Regions from separate parts of the Streptomyces sp. NBC_00400 genome, predicted to be linked through region 3. Evidence: riboswitches for the same ligand, from Rfam matches in the RefSeq annotation. Region 3 holds a riboswitch; each other region holds the start of a gene.
The links. Region 3 has a riboswitch for cyclic di-AMP ahead of OHS81_RS19425 (M23 family metallopeptidase). Riboswitches for the same ligand answer to the same signal wherever they lie in the genome.
Positions count from the first base shown of each region.

Region 1: linked by a shared signal. The riboswitch ahead of OHS81_RS13650 (C40 family peptidase) and the one ahead of OHS81_RS19425 (M23 family metallopeptidase) in region 3 are both predicted to bind cyclic di-AMP.
Region 2: linked by a shared signal. The riboswitch ahead of OHS81_RS08625 (M23 family metallopeptidase) and the one ahead of OHS81_RS19425 (M23 family metallopeptidase) in region 3 are both predicted to bind cyclic di-AMP.

Region 1 is NZ_CP107940.1:3,127,466-3,131,983, forward strand. Features, by position in the region: gene pcrA (DNA helicase PcrA) at 1-1,673, opposite strand, end outside; cyclic di-AMP (ydaO/yuaA leader) riboswitch at 1,964-2,147, shown strand; gene OHS81_RS13650 (C40 family peptidase) at 2,156-3,304, shown strand; gene OHS81_RS13655 (hypothetical protein) at 3,513-3,866, opposite strand; gene OHS81_RS13660 (C40 family peptidase) at 4,191-4,518, shown strand, end outside.
Region 2 is NZ_CP107940.1:1,969,757-1,974,274, forward strand. Features, by position in the region: gene OHS81_RS08620 (GntR family transcriptional regulator) at 19-708, opposite strand; gene OHS81_RS08625 (M23 family metallopeptidase) at 974-1,753, opposite strand; cyclic di-AMP (ydaO/yuaA leader) riboswitch at 1,766-1,921, opposite strand; gene OHS81_RS08630 (M16 family metallopeptidase) at 2,132-3,514, opposite strand; gene OHS81_RS08635 (M16 family metallopeptidase) at 3,553-4,518, opposite strand, start outside.
Region 3 is NZ_CP107940.1:4,454,341-4,458,858, reverse strand. Features, by position in the region: gene OHS81_RS19430 (aldo/keto reductase) at 1-462, opposite strand, end outside; gene OHS81_RS19425 (M23 family metallopeptidase) at 658-1,740, opposite strand; cyclic di-AMP (ydaO/yuaA leader) riboswitch at 1,752-1,898, opposite strand; gene OHS81_RS19420 (DUF2332 domain-containing protein) at 2,191-3,387, shown strand; gene OHS81_RS19415 (PP2C family protein-serine/threonine phosphatase) at 3,494-4,518, opposite strand, start outside.

The DNA.
Region 1 (4,518 bases), 1.3 Mb from region 3:
CCCGTGCGCTCCAGGACGGCTTCCAGGATCGTGGCGGGGCCGGCGCCGGACTCGACGATGGTGCGCAGCTCCTCCATGAGGACGTTGAAGCGCTTGACGGCATTGGCGGAGCGCGCCGCCATGCCGTATGCCTCGTCGACCCGGCGCAGCGCCTGCGGGAAGGTGATCTTCTCGCGCAGCGACAGGGCGTCGATCATCGCCTCGGCGCGGTCGCCGATGCCGCGCTTGGGGACGTTCAGGATGCGGCGGAGCGGGACGGTGTCCTCGGGGTTGCTGAGCACCCGCAGATAGGCGAGGACATCGCGGACCTCCTTGCGCTCGTAGAAGCGCACCCCGCCGACGACCTTGTAGGGCAGTCCGACCCGGATGAAGATCTCTTCGAAGACGCGGGACTGGGCGTTGGTGCGGTAGAAGACCGCGACGTCGCCGGCCTTGGCGTCACCGGCGTCGGTCAGCCGGTCGATCTCGTCGGCGACGAACTGCGCCTCGTCGTGCTCGGTGTCGGCGACATAGCCGGTGATCTTGGGGCCGGCGCCGGCGTCGGTCCAGAGGTTCTTGGGACGGCGGTTCTCGTTGCGCTCGATGACCGCATTGGCGGCGGACAGGATCGTCTGCGAGGAGCGGTAGTTCTGCTCCAGCAGGATCGTCGTCGCGTCCGGGTAGTCCTCCTCGAACTGGAGGATGTTGCGGATCGTGGCACCGCGGAAGGCGTAGATCGACTGGTCGGCGTCACCGACGACGCACAGCTCGGCGGCGGTCTCGGCGGGGCCGACCAGCTCGCGGACGAGGGTGTACTGGGCGTGGTTGGTGTCCTGGTACTCGTCGACGAGGACATGGCGGAAGCGGCGGCGGTAGTGCTCGGCGACATCCGGGAAGGCCTGGAGCAGATTGACCGTGGTCATGATGATGTCGTCGAAGTCCAGGGCGTTGGCCTCGCGCAGCCGTGCCTGGTACATCGCATACGCCTCGGCGAGGGTCTTCTCAAAGCCGTCGGCGGCCGTCCCCGCGAAGGCCTCCTCGTCGATGAGCTCGTTCTTGAGGTTGGAGATCTTCGCGCTGAAGGACTTGGGCGGGTAGCGCTTGGGGTCCAGGTCCAGATCGCGGCAGACCAGGGCCATCAGGCGCTTGGAGTCGGCGGCGTCGTAGATGGAGAAGGAGGAGGTGAAGCCCAGCTTCTTGGACTCGCGGCGCAGGATGCGGACGCAGGCGCTGTGGAAGGTGGAGACCCACATGGCGTTGGCGCGCGGGCCGACCAGCTCCTCGACGCGCTCCTTCATCTCGCCGGCGGCCTTGTTCGTGAACGTGATCGCGAGGATCTGGCCGGGGTGGACATGGCGCTCGGCGAGCAGATGAGCGATGCGGTGGGTGAGCACCCGGGTCTTGCCGGAGCCGGCGCCGGCGACGATCAGCAGCGGGCCGCCCGTATGCACCACGGCGGCCTTCTGCTCGTCGTTGAGCCCTTCCAGCAGCGTCGCCGGGTCGAGGACGGGACGGGCGGCGCCGTCGCGGTAGTACGCCTCTCTGGGCGCGGGCGCGTCGAACCTCCCGCCGAAGAGGTCGGCGGGGATCTCCTCGGGGGCCGGGCCGTGCTCGTCCTCGGGAGGCGGGGGTTGCTCCTCCTCGCCCTTGGGGCCGAGGTCCGCCAGGAAGCTGTCGTCAAAGAGGCTGCTCATCGCCCACCGAGTCTAGGCCGCCGCACTGACAGTCCGCGGCCCAGTAGCCGATTGCGGCCCGCTTTCGCCGCGGGCCGCGGCACCGCGGCAGGTCAGGCGTCCGGGGCCGGCACAAACCGGTCGGCGGCTCGTCTACCCGAATCCGACATCTGTCACGACAACCCCCGCATCGCGTTCAGGTCACAAAAAGGTTTCGGGCATATCGAACATCAGCCTTCACAGGAGCCACACGAGTTGGCTAACGTCCTCGCTCAGGCAGCCCGCCTCCCCGTGGACGACAGCGTCCGCACGGGCCGCCCACGCCGAGTCCGGCCCTGCCCTCGGGCACCCGGAGCCGGGGACCCACCAGCACCACCGGGGTGAATCGATCCGGACAGCCGTCGTCGGCGGACATCCGGACCGTAGGGCAAGCCTTCCGTCAGCGACACCGCCCGAACCCGACAGCTAACCCGGTAGGCGGTCCACGGAAGGAGTCGCCGGCCTTGGCGTCGCACCGCAAGCCGCGCACCAGCATTCTCACCTCGCCCGGAGGACGCCGTACGGCGGTCGGGCTCACCACCGCCGCCCTCGCCTCGGCCACGCTGCTCTCGCAGTCCGCCGACGCGGCCCCCCGGGCGCCCAAGCCCACCGTCGAAGAGGTCAAGCAGAAGGTCGACGGCCTCTACCACCAGGCAGAGGTGGCCACCCAGAAGTACAACGCCGCCAAGGAGCACACCGACGGCCAGCGTCACCGCGTCGACGGACTGCTCGACGCCGCCGCCGAGCGGGCCGAGAAGATGAACGACGCCCGGCGCCGGCTGGGCGCCTTCGCCGCGGCGCAGTACCGCACCGGCGGCATGAACCCGACGGCGCAGCTGATGCTCGCCAAGGACCCGCAGCAGTTCTTCGACCGCAGCCACCTCATGGAGCGGCTGACCGGGCGGCAGAAGGAGGCCGTCTCCGAATACCAGGAGCAGCAGGCCGCCGCCGCCCGGCAGCGGGCGGAGGCGACCCGCGACCTGGAGCGGCTGCAGACGTCACAGGCCTCGCTCAAGGAGTCCAAGCAGTCCGTCCAGCAGAAGCTGGCCGAGGCCCGGCAGCTGCTGTCCGAGCTCACCGCACAGGAGAAGGCGCGGCTGGCGGAGCTGGAGCGCCAGAAGGAGGCGGCGGCCAAGCGCAAGGCCGAGGAGGAGGCCCGCAAGCAGCAGGAGCGGGAGCGTCAGCAGCAGGACGGGAGCGGCACGTCCGGCGGCCAGACCGGTGGCGGCGCCGACAGCGGCGGCTCGACCGGCGGTTCGTCCTCCACCCAGGCCGAGAAGGCGCTCGCCTTCGCCCGCGCCCAGATGGGCAAGCCGTACGTGTGGGGCGCGACCGGACCCAGCTCGTACGACTGCTCGGGGCTGACCCAGGCGGCGTGGAAGGCGGCCGGAGTCAATCTGCCGCGGACCACCTGGGACCAGGTCAAGACCGGCCAGCGGGTCGCCACCAAGGACCTCAAGCCCGGTGACCTGGTCTTCTTCTATGACGACATCAGTCATGTGGGCATGTACATAGGCGGCGGCAAGATGATCCACGCCCCGCACCCGGGCGCCAACGTCCGGGAGGAGTCGATCTACTACATGCCGATCTACGGGAGCGTCCGCCCGGGCTGAGGCCCGGCCCCCGCTCCCCCTTCAGGCCACCCCCCACGGCCACCCCCCACACGCCACCGCGCGGCCGTCGCCTCCGGATGAGGAGTGCGATGACCGCGCGGTGTGCCGTTTGGGGAGCTTGTGCGTCGGCGTCCGGAGCCCTGCTTCCGGGCGTTCACCGTTGTGGCCTGCGCCCCGAGCCCGGCTCCCGGGGTGTCCGCCGTTCCGCTCAGGTCCAGAGCACGGCGATGAAGATGTTGGCCACCGTCAGCGCACCGACCGCGCCGAAGAGCGGCGGGGCGATCTTCTCGTCGTCCCGCTTGACGTAGACCAGCGCCAGGATGACCACCAGAACGGCCATCTTGATGCCGAGCTTGATGGTGTTGAGGCTGTGGCCCTCGGCCTGGTTGAGGCCGACCAGCACGATGCCGGTGACCAGCATCGTCAGCGCGCCGTGCAGCATCGCCGGCACAAAGCGGGCGGTGCCCGCGCCCATCGCCTTCATCTGGGTCAGGAAGCCGCCCAGCAGGGAGGCGATGCCGATGATGTGCAGGCCGACGAAGAGATTGATTACTACGTCCATAGTGCTGGATCGTAGCCGCCGCATAGCACGGCCCTTCGGGCAGGGCGCCCGCAATCGCCGCTTCGGTCAGGCCGGGCCCGGTCCCGGCCGTGCGGCCGTGGCGCCACGGTCACCCGCGCACCGACACCGGTCGAAAGCGAACAATCCCGGGCAAGTGGACTCATCACCGCAACGCCCCGGCTTAGCGTCCTCCTCCAGGCGGTCGACTCCCCGCCCTCGCCGGCCTCCCACCGGCGTCCTGTCGGCCGCCCCGCCGTGAGGTGCGGCGGCGGTCCGTTCCCTCGTACGGACCGCCGCCGGGCACACGGGCTCCAAGGGAAGGAAGTGACGGCCACCGTGGCCTCGCACCGCAAGCCGCGGCAGCATCCGCTCGCCGCGCTCACCGGCGGCGCACGCAGCGCACGCACCGCCCGCACGGCCGCCACCCTGGCACTGGCCGGCGCCGCCACCGCCACGGGCTTCGCTCCGGCGGCGGAGGGTGCCCCCGTTGCCGCCGTTGCCGACGGCGCCGGCCAGGCCGCGCACCGGCTCACCCCCGACCGGGTCAAGGACCGGGTCAACGCGCTGTACCAGGAGGCAGAGGTGGCCACGCAGAGCTACAACGGCGCGAAGGAAGCGGCCGGCGCCGCACACCAGAAGCTGAGCAGGCTGC
Region 2 (4,518 bases), 2.5 Mb from region 3:
TTGTATACGGGGCGATTGTTAAGGGCGGGCACGGGCCGTGTTGACGGGCGGTTTCGGATCCCTCACCTCCGTCTTGGCGGGCCGTCGGAGCCGGTACACCGGGAGTGAGTGTTCGACATGAGCCGCCATCAGAGCACGGGCCCGTTCCGCATCCCCCCGGGCCACCGCGTCCAGCACCGCGCCGTGTTCGTCCCACGACTCCCCCGTGCGGGCGGGCAGTTCCACGGCATACATCCACTCGATCTTGCGCCGCAGCTGGGTCAGCAGCGCCGTCAGACTGGGGCTGCCGACCGCCTGGGCCAGCGTCTCGTGGAACCAGCCGTCCAGTTGGCGCAGATCCGCCGGGCTGCCGTGACGGGCCCGCTCGCGGCCGAGCCGTACCAGGCCGCGGAGCACCTTGAGGTGGGCCGGGCTACGGCGGGCGGCCGCACGGGCGGCACCCAGCGGCTCCAACAGCGCGCGGACGTCGAGGAGATCGGCGGCCTCCTGCTCGGTGGGCTCGGCGACGCAGGCGCCCGCGTGGTGGCGGGTGGTGACAAACCCTTCGGACTGCAGAGTCCGCAGCGCTTCACGGACCGGCACCCTGGAGACGCCGTACCGGGCCGCAAGGATCTCTTCGATCAGCCGGCTCCCCGGCGCCAGCGCACCGGAGACAATGTCATCGCGAATCGCCGTGCATACCGCATGAGCGGAAATATGGCCTCGCATCTTCCGTGCCTCCGCCTTAATCCCCTGGAAACGCCGCCGGTCGGCGCCTTTTCCGTGACTCTATTCGACCGGAACGGATTTTCGCCGGGCTCCGGTTATTCATGGAAATTTTTTGGCCGGAAGTCGGCGGGAGGGCACGGCATATCCCCTGCACACCGGCCGCGGCGCCGGATACGCCGAAGCCCCGGCCGTGGAGCCGGGGCTTCGGGCGGAGGCTCGGCGCGACGCGGCCTCTGTGAGGAGCGCGGGCGGGCGAGGCGGAAGATCAGACGTTGACGCCGTGCGAGTGCAGGTACGCGACCGGGTCGATGTCCGAGCCGTAGTCGGCGCCGGTACGGGCCTCGAAGTGCAGGTGCGGGCCGGTGGCGTTGCCGGTGGCGCCGGAGAGGCCGATCTGCTGGCCCGGGGTGACGTGCTGGCCGACCGAGACGCCGAGCGACGACAGGTGACCGTACTGGGTGTACGTACCGTCGCTCATCTTGATCACGATGTTGTTGCCGTACGAACCGCCCCAGCCGGCCTCGACGACGGTGCCCGTGCCGACGGCGTGGACGGAGGTACCGGAGGCGGCGTGGAAGTCGATGCCCGTGTGGCTGCCGGAGGACCACAGACCGCTGGAGGCCTTGTACGAGGTGGACACGTAGGAGTCGGCAACGGGGGCGACGAAGGTGTTGAGACGCTTGCGCTCCGCCTCGCGGGCGGCGCGCTCCTTGGCCTTGCGGGCGGCTTCGACGCGCCGCTTGGCCTCTTCGGCCTGCTTCTTGGCCACGGCCTCGGCCTTTGCCTTCGCCGCCGCGGCCTCCGCTTCGGCCTGCTGCTCGTCGGCCTGGGCCGCGACGTGGTGGGCGAGCTCGTCACCGAGCACCACGGCATGCTGCAGACCGGTGTCGTGGGCGCGGGCCTCGTCCGTGGCCGCCAGCGCCGGCGAGGCCACGGAGGCGACCACGCCGCCGGCCGCGAGGGTGGCTATGCCGGCGATGTTGCGGGTCGTCCGAACGGGGCGGCTCGTACGACGGTGCTTCCCGGTGGCACGGATGAACGCCATGTACTGGCTTGTCCTTTCCCTCCTTCTCGCCTACCGGGTTAGCTGACGGGTTCGGAGCAGGAAGGTCTCCTACGGGCTCCTCCGGAGGGGAGTCCGATTCACCCCAAGGGACTCTGGGTCCCCGGCTCCCCTAGCTCGCGCCGTACGGGGACTCGGCGATGACTGTCCGGTGCCACGGTTGTGGCGGACTTGTGACGAACAGCCGGACCGACGCTAAACGGGGCAACTTTCAATCGGCAAACAGATCCGCATTTTTGTGCGGGATGCCACAAGAACCGAGGCACCGGCCGCAATAAACCGGACATACGGCAACTCCCGTGGCGGACCACCGCCACGGGAGTTGCTTTGTCGATATGTGACCTGCCGTCACATGACGGACTAGCCGCTGACGACCGTCACCTCACCGATGCCCAGCGCCTTGATGGGCTCGGCGATCTGCGCCGCATCGCCCACCAGGACCGTCACCAGCCGGTCCACGGGGAAGGCGTTGACGGCCGCCGCGGTCGCCTCCACCGTGCCGGTCTCCGCGAGGCGGACGTACAGCTGCGCCTGGAAGTCGTCCGGCAGGTGCTGCTCCACCTGGTCGGCGAGGGTGCCGGCGACGGCTGCCGCGGTCTCGTACTTCAGCGGCGCGACCCCGACGAGGTTCTGTACGGCGACATCCCGCTCGGCGTCCGTCAGCCCCTCTGCCGCAAGGGTGCGCAGCACGTTCCACAGGTCGTCGAGCGCCGGGACGGTGGAGGCGGTGTCCACCGAACCGCTGATGGCGAGCAGCGAGGCACCCGTGGCCCCCTCGGGGGACGTGGGAGCGGTGGAGCGAAGCACCTGGCCGAAGGCGCGCACCCCGTACGTGTAGCCCTTCTCCTCGCGCAGAACACGGTCCAGACGGGAGGTGAGGGTGCCGCCCAGGCAGTACGTGCCGAGGACCTGCGCGGGCCACACCCGGTCGTGCCGGTCGGCGCCGATACGCCCGATGAGCAGCTGCGTCTGGACGGCGCCGGGGCGGTCCACGATCACCACGCGGCCGGTGTCGTCGGCGACGATCGGGGAGGCCTTCAGCGGCTCGGCCGACGAGCCGCGCCACGCGCCGAGCGTCTCGGCGAGCGCGGCGTCCAGGTCGACCCCGGTGAAGTCACCGACGATGACGGCAGTGGCCGTGGCGGGCCGTACATGGGCGTCGTAGAAGGCACGGACGGCCGCGGCATCGACGCGTCCGACGGTCTCCTCGGTGCCCTGGCGCGGCCGTGACATACGGGACGTGGCCGGGAACAGCTCCTTGGACAGCGCCATCGCCGCGCGCCGGGCCGGGTTGGCGAGCTCGTGCGGGATCTCGTCGAGACGGTTGCGCACCAGCCGCTCGACCTCGCTCTCCGGGAAGGCGGGAGCGCGCAGCGCGTCGGCGAGCAGGCCGAGCGCACGCGGCAGCCGGGACGCCGGCACCTCCAGGGAGACCCGTACGCCGGGGTGGTCGGCGTGCGCGTCCAGGGTGGCGCCGCAGCGCTCCAGCTCGGCGGCGAACTCCTCCGCGTCGTGCTTGTCGGTGCCCTCGGACAGGGCACGCGCCATGATCGTGGCGACGCCGTCCAGGCCCTCGGGCTCGGCCTCCAGCGGAGCGACGAGGTTGATCTCGACGGCGACGACCTGCTGGCCGGGGCGGTGGCTGGTCAGGAGGGTGAGCCCGTTGGGCAGTTGGCCGCGGTCGGGGGCCGGGAAGGCCCACGGCCTGGGCGCGCCGCCCTGGGGCTGCGGGTGAAAGTCCATCCTGCTCACGGGGGAATCGGCGTGGGTGGTGGCGTCGCTCACTGGTCCGCCTCCCCTTCCTCGGTGTCGGCGGCGTCGGTCGGCTCGGTGGGCTCGGTGGGCTCGTAGACGAGCACCGCGCGGTTGTCGGGGCGCAGCCGGGCCTTGGCGACCGCCTGCACCTCCTCGGGAGTGATGTCCAGAACGCGCTGCACGGCGGTCAGCGCCAGCTGCGGGTCGCCGAACAGGACGGCGAAGCGGCACAGTTCGTCGGCGCGGCCGCTGACCGTGGCCAGCCGGTCCAGCCATTCGCGCTCCAGCTGGGCCTGTGCCCGCTCCATCTCCTCCGGGGTCGGGCCCTCGGCGGCGAAGCGGGCCAGCTCCTCGTCGACCGCGCGCTCGATGCCGGGGACCTCCTCGCCGCCGGACGTCTTCACGTCCAGCCAGCCCAGTGAGGGCGCGCCGGCCAGCCGCAGCAGGCCGAAGCCGGCCGCCACGGCGCTGCGGTCACGGCGCACCAGCCGGTTGTACAGGCGGGAGGACTCGCCGCCGCCCAGGACGGTCAGCGCGAGGTCGGCGGCGTCCGCCTCACGGGTGCCGTCGTGCGGCAGCCGGTAGGCCGCCATCAGCGCCCGGGCGGGCACGTCCTCCTCGACGACCTCGCGCAGCTCGCCTCCGATGACGTCGGGAAGCGTGCCGTCCCGTGGCGCCTGCTTGCCGTCGTGCGCGGGGATCGAGCCGAAGTACTTCTCGACCCAGGCCAGCGTCTGCTCGGGGTCGATGTCGCCCACGATCGACAGGACGACGTTGTTGGGCGCGTAGTACGTCCGGAAGAACGCCCGCGCGTCCTCCAGGGAGGCCGCGTCCAGATCGGCCATCGACCCGATGGGCGTGTGGTGGTACGGGTGGCCCTCGGGGTAGGCCATGGCCGTCAGCTTCTCGAAGGCCGTGCCGTAGGGGACGTTGTCGTAGCGCTGGCGGCGCTCGTTCTTGACGACGTCGCGCTGGTTCTCCATCGACTCGTC
Region 3 (4,518 bases):
GCGGACCTTGCCGGCCCGGACGAGGTCGTCGAGGGCGGTAAGGAACTCCCCGACCTCGACCGATTCGTCGTCGTAGTGGGTGTAGTAGAGGTCGATGTAGTCGGTGCGCAGACGGGAGAGGGAGAGATCGACCGCGGACTTGATGGTGGCGGCGGACAGGCCCTTGAAGTCCGGGTGGGCACCGACCTTGGTGGCGATGACGACCTCGTCGCGGTTGCCGCGGGCGGCCAGCCAGTTGCCGAGGACGGTCTCGGATTCGCCGCCCTTGTTGCCGGGGACCCAGGCCGAGTAGACGTCGGCGGTGTCGATGAAGTTGCCGCCACCCGCGACGTAGGCATCGAGCACGGCGAAGGATTCGCTCTCGTCGGCCGTCCAGCCGAAGACGTTGCCGCCGAGCGACAGCGGGGAGACCGAGAGCGAGCCGAGGGACTGACGATTTCGGGGGGTGTGTGTCGCAGTCATGTGTGGTGGCAACGTCGAGGGGAGCGGAGTTATTCCTTCCGCTCCCCTCGAACGCTCCCCTTGAACGCTCCCGGCACCCCACGACGCCCCGGGACACCCCCCGGCCCCCCCGGACGCCAACTTCCGTCCGGCATACGCCCGTTGAGGCCGTGCCTCACACGTCGAGACCGCGCGTCACACGCTGAAGGCCATGCGTCACACCTTGATGCCGTGATCGCGCAGCCACGGCATGGGGTCTATCGGATCGCCGGCGTCGGGGCGCACCTCCAGGTGGAGGTGCGGGCCGGTGACATTGCCGGTGGCGCCGACGCGGCCGATGACATCGCCCGTGCTGACCTTGCCGGAGGTCTTCACCATCGAGGACAGATGGCAGAACCAGAGTTCGGTGCCGTCGTCGAGGGTGAGGACGATGCGGTAGCCGTACGAGCCGGCCCAGCCGGCCTGGGTGATGGTGCCGGAGTGCACGGCCTTGACGGGCGTGCCGGTCGGCGCGGCGAAGTCCTGCCCGGTGTGGTCCGCGGCCCAGCGGTCGCCGGCCTGGCCGAAGCTCGCGGTGAGCGTGAACGAGGAGACCGGAGCGATGAAGTTCTTCGCCAGCTTGGCGAGGCGGGCGGCCTCCGCCTTCTGACGGGCCGCTTCTTCGGCCTCGCGCTTGGCCTCCAACTCGGCCGCCTTCTTGGCTGCTGCGGCCTTTTCGGCCGACTTCTGGTGGGCGTCGGCTGCCTTCGCGGCCGTCTGGACAGCAGTGTGCTCGGCGGCCTCACGGGCCTCCTGCTCGGCGGCGCCCTGCTGCGCGTCGGCCTGCTGGAGGATGCGGCTGCGCAGCGCCTCGCCGGCTTCCGAGCCCGAGTCCGAGGCCGTGCCCGCGTCCGAGTCCGAAGCCGTGTCCGAGTCTGTGCCCGCGTCCGATATGAGGTCACCGACGCCGGGGAGCGACTTGGCGTCCGGCAGCTTGTCGGCGAGGTCGTCGGCCATTCCGCCGACGTCGGGCATCGAGATCGGAACCGGAGGGCGGCCCTCGGCCGTGGCCATTCCGCCGGCACCGACCGCCGCGATGACGCCGACGCCCAGGACCGTGCCACCGCGGGCGAGCCCGCCGCCGCGCTGCTTGGCCACCCGGTGCTTGCCGCGGACCGAGCGGACGGAATCCTCGGTGGGATTCCATTCCTCCCACGGTCCGTCTTTGATGTTGTCCGCATCACCGGGGCCCGGGAAGGCACCTCGGTCATCGAGGTCGTAGGCGGACGGACCCTCGGGGGCAGGCCTGTTGGACGCCACGGGGGCGCTCTCCTTTCCTTCCTTCTCGCCTACCGGGTTAGCTGACGGGTTCGGAGCAGGAAGGTCTCCTACGGGCGCCCGCTGGCGGAGAGCGTCCGATTCACCCCAAGGAAGTGGTTCCCCGGTTCCCTTGGTGCAGTTCGAGGTGCTGGAGGTGCGTGAAAAGCGCGTGCGGGATTCGGCGTCTGCGCACGGTGCCGCCTCTTGCGACGGCTGGGACGACCGCGCTGCGTTATCGGACAGTAATAGAGAACGCAGTCGGATTCCAAGCCTTCCCGGGATTTCGTAGCGGCTTCGCAGGAGCTTTGGCGTGGACTTTTTCGGCCAGCACGGCCACAAACCGGGCGAGTTGACCGTCCACTCCTAAACGATCTCGCGGCGATTGTGCACCAGTCGTTATGCGGAGGGGTGCCCCTCGGTTACGGAACGTGAGAGCAGTAACGTCGGATCATGGCCGTCAACGTCGGGAACACCGGGAACACCCGTCACGTCGAGCGCGCCGTTGTCGGCACATGGGGGTTGGCGGAGCGGTACCGGGAGTTCTCCTGGCGCCAGGCGCGGGGGCGGTCCGCGGCGCATGAGGAGCTGAGCGCGCGGATCAGCCAGGACCCGGAGCTCTGCGATCTGCTGTCGGGGTCGCTGCCGGCCGGCGGCGCACAGCGGCCGGAGCTTCTGCTCGCCGCCGTCCGCTATCTCGACGGCCCGCACGCCGAGCTCGGGCCGCGCGGCGAAACGGCGTACGGCCGCTGGCGCGAGTGGACCGTACGGCACTGGAACGAGGTGCGCGCGGTGATCATGCAGCGCTCGCCCCGGACCGATGAACCGGCCCACTGCGCGACGCTGCTGCCGCTGCTCGCCCGCCTGCCGCAGCCGCTGGCGCTGCTGGAGGTCGGCACGTCGGCGGGGCTGTGTCTGCATCCCGACCGCTATCGCTACCGCTACCTGCGCCCGTACGGGGACGACGGGGGAAGCGGCGCCCGTCGCACCGAGGCAGAGGCGGAGGCGGAGGCGGAGACAGAGGCGGAAGCAGGGGCGGAAGCAGGGGCGCCGGAGAGTCCGCTGGTGCTGGAGTGCCGTACGGGGTGGACGGCCGACGAGCTGCCCGGCCGGGACCGGATGCCGCAGATCGTCTGGCGGGCCGGCATCGGCCTCGACCCGCTCGACCCGGCCGCCGACCCGGACGATCTGCGCTGGCTGCAGGCGCTCGTATGGCCGGGCGACGAGGAGCGGGCCGCGCGGCTGTCCGCAGCCGTCGAGGCGGTACGGCCGGCGCCGCGGCCACGGCTGGTGCGCGGCGATCTGCTCCACGAACTGCCCGCGCTCACCGCCGAGGCGCCGCCCGGGGCGACGCTGGTCATCTTCCACAGCGCCGCGCTGGCCGACCTCGCGCCCGCCCGCCGCGAGGAGTTCGCGCATCTCGTACGGTCGCTGCTGCGCGGACGGCCCGGCGGCGGGCACTGGATCTCCCACGAGCACCCCTCCGTCCTGCCCTGGATCCCCGCACCGGCGCACCGTTCGCCGCACCCGGACGAGGCCCGGCTGCTGACCCTCGCCCTGGACGAGCGCCCGGTCGCGCTCACCGGCCCGCACGGTGAAAGCCTGCACCGGCTCCCGGGGACGGAGGGCGCGGCGCAGGGCCTGGCGTAGGGACCTGACGTAGGGACCACTCCTAGGGCCTTCCCTAGGGTCTTCCCTACGGCCTGCCGCAGGGCATGACGAGTGTGCCGGGGCTACGGCCCTCCCTACGTTCTCCCTACGCCCTCATCGGCCGCTGCACCGCCAACAGGGCCATGTCGTCGGCCGGTGCGCCCCCCGTATGCCGTGCGACATCCTCGACGAGCGTGTCCAGGAGGGCGTCAGGACCCGGGAAACGACGGCCGCGCAGTCTGCTCGCCGGTTGGTAGAAGCGGCCCAGCAGGTCCCTGGCCTCGGTCACCCCGTCGGTGAAGAACAGCAGCAGGGCACCGGCAGGGAAGAACGTTTCGTCCGACCGGTCCGGCCAGCTCGCCACCTCGCTCATGCCGAGCGGCAGCGCCGGCACCGCGGGCACCAGCTCACGCAGCCCGCCGTCCACGGTGAGCAGCAGCGGGGACGGATGGCCGCGGTTGAGCACGCGCAGCACGGACTGCCCGTTGGCGGGGATCTCGGCGAGGACGGCAGTGGTGAACCCCTCGAACTGGTCGAGCCCCGCGCGCCGTCCGCCCTCGCGCTGCAGCGCCCGCTCCAGCCGGCCCGCCACCGCCTCCAGCGTCGTCTCCTGCTCCGCCGCCTCGCGGAAGGCACCGATGACGATCACCGCGGCCTCCACCGCCTCCAGCCCCTTGCCCCGTACGTCGCCGACAATCAGCCGTACACCGTGCGGGGTGTCCTGCACCGCATAGAGGTCGCCGCCGATCCGGGCGTCCGCCCGCGCACCCACGTAGCGCGCGGCGACACCGAGACCGGCGAGCCGTTCGGGGGGCGTGGGCAGTACGGCGCGCTGGGCGGCCTCCGAGATGTCCCGTACGGAGGCCAGGTGGGCATCGCTCCTCTGGACACACCGGTTGAGGCCGAGGGCCAGCAGGGCGACCACGAAGACCATGGCGCTCTCCGCCACGGACTCCTGGTAGTCCTCGATGGCGCCGCGGTAAGTGACGGCCCAGATCTCGCCGAGCACGGCGGCCAGGGACGTGAAGGCGGTACTGCGCAGGGAGGAGAGCGACGCGGCGATCAGCGGGGCGGCGCAGAAGAAGGGCGCGGCCGTATAGCCGGCCGGCGTGACGACACCGACGACGAGGC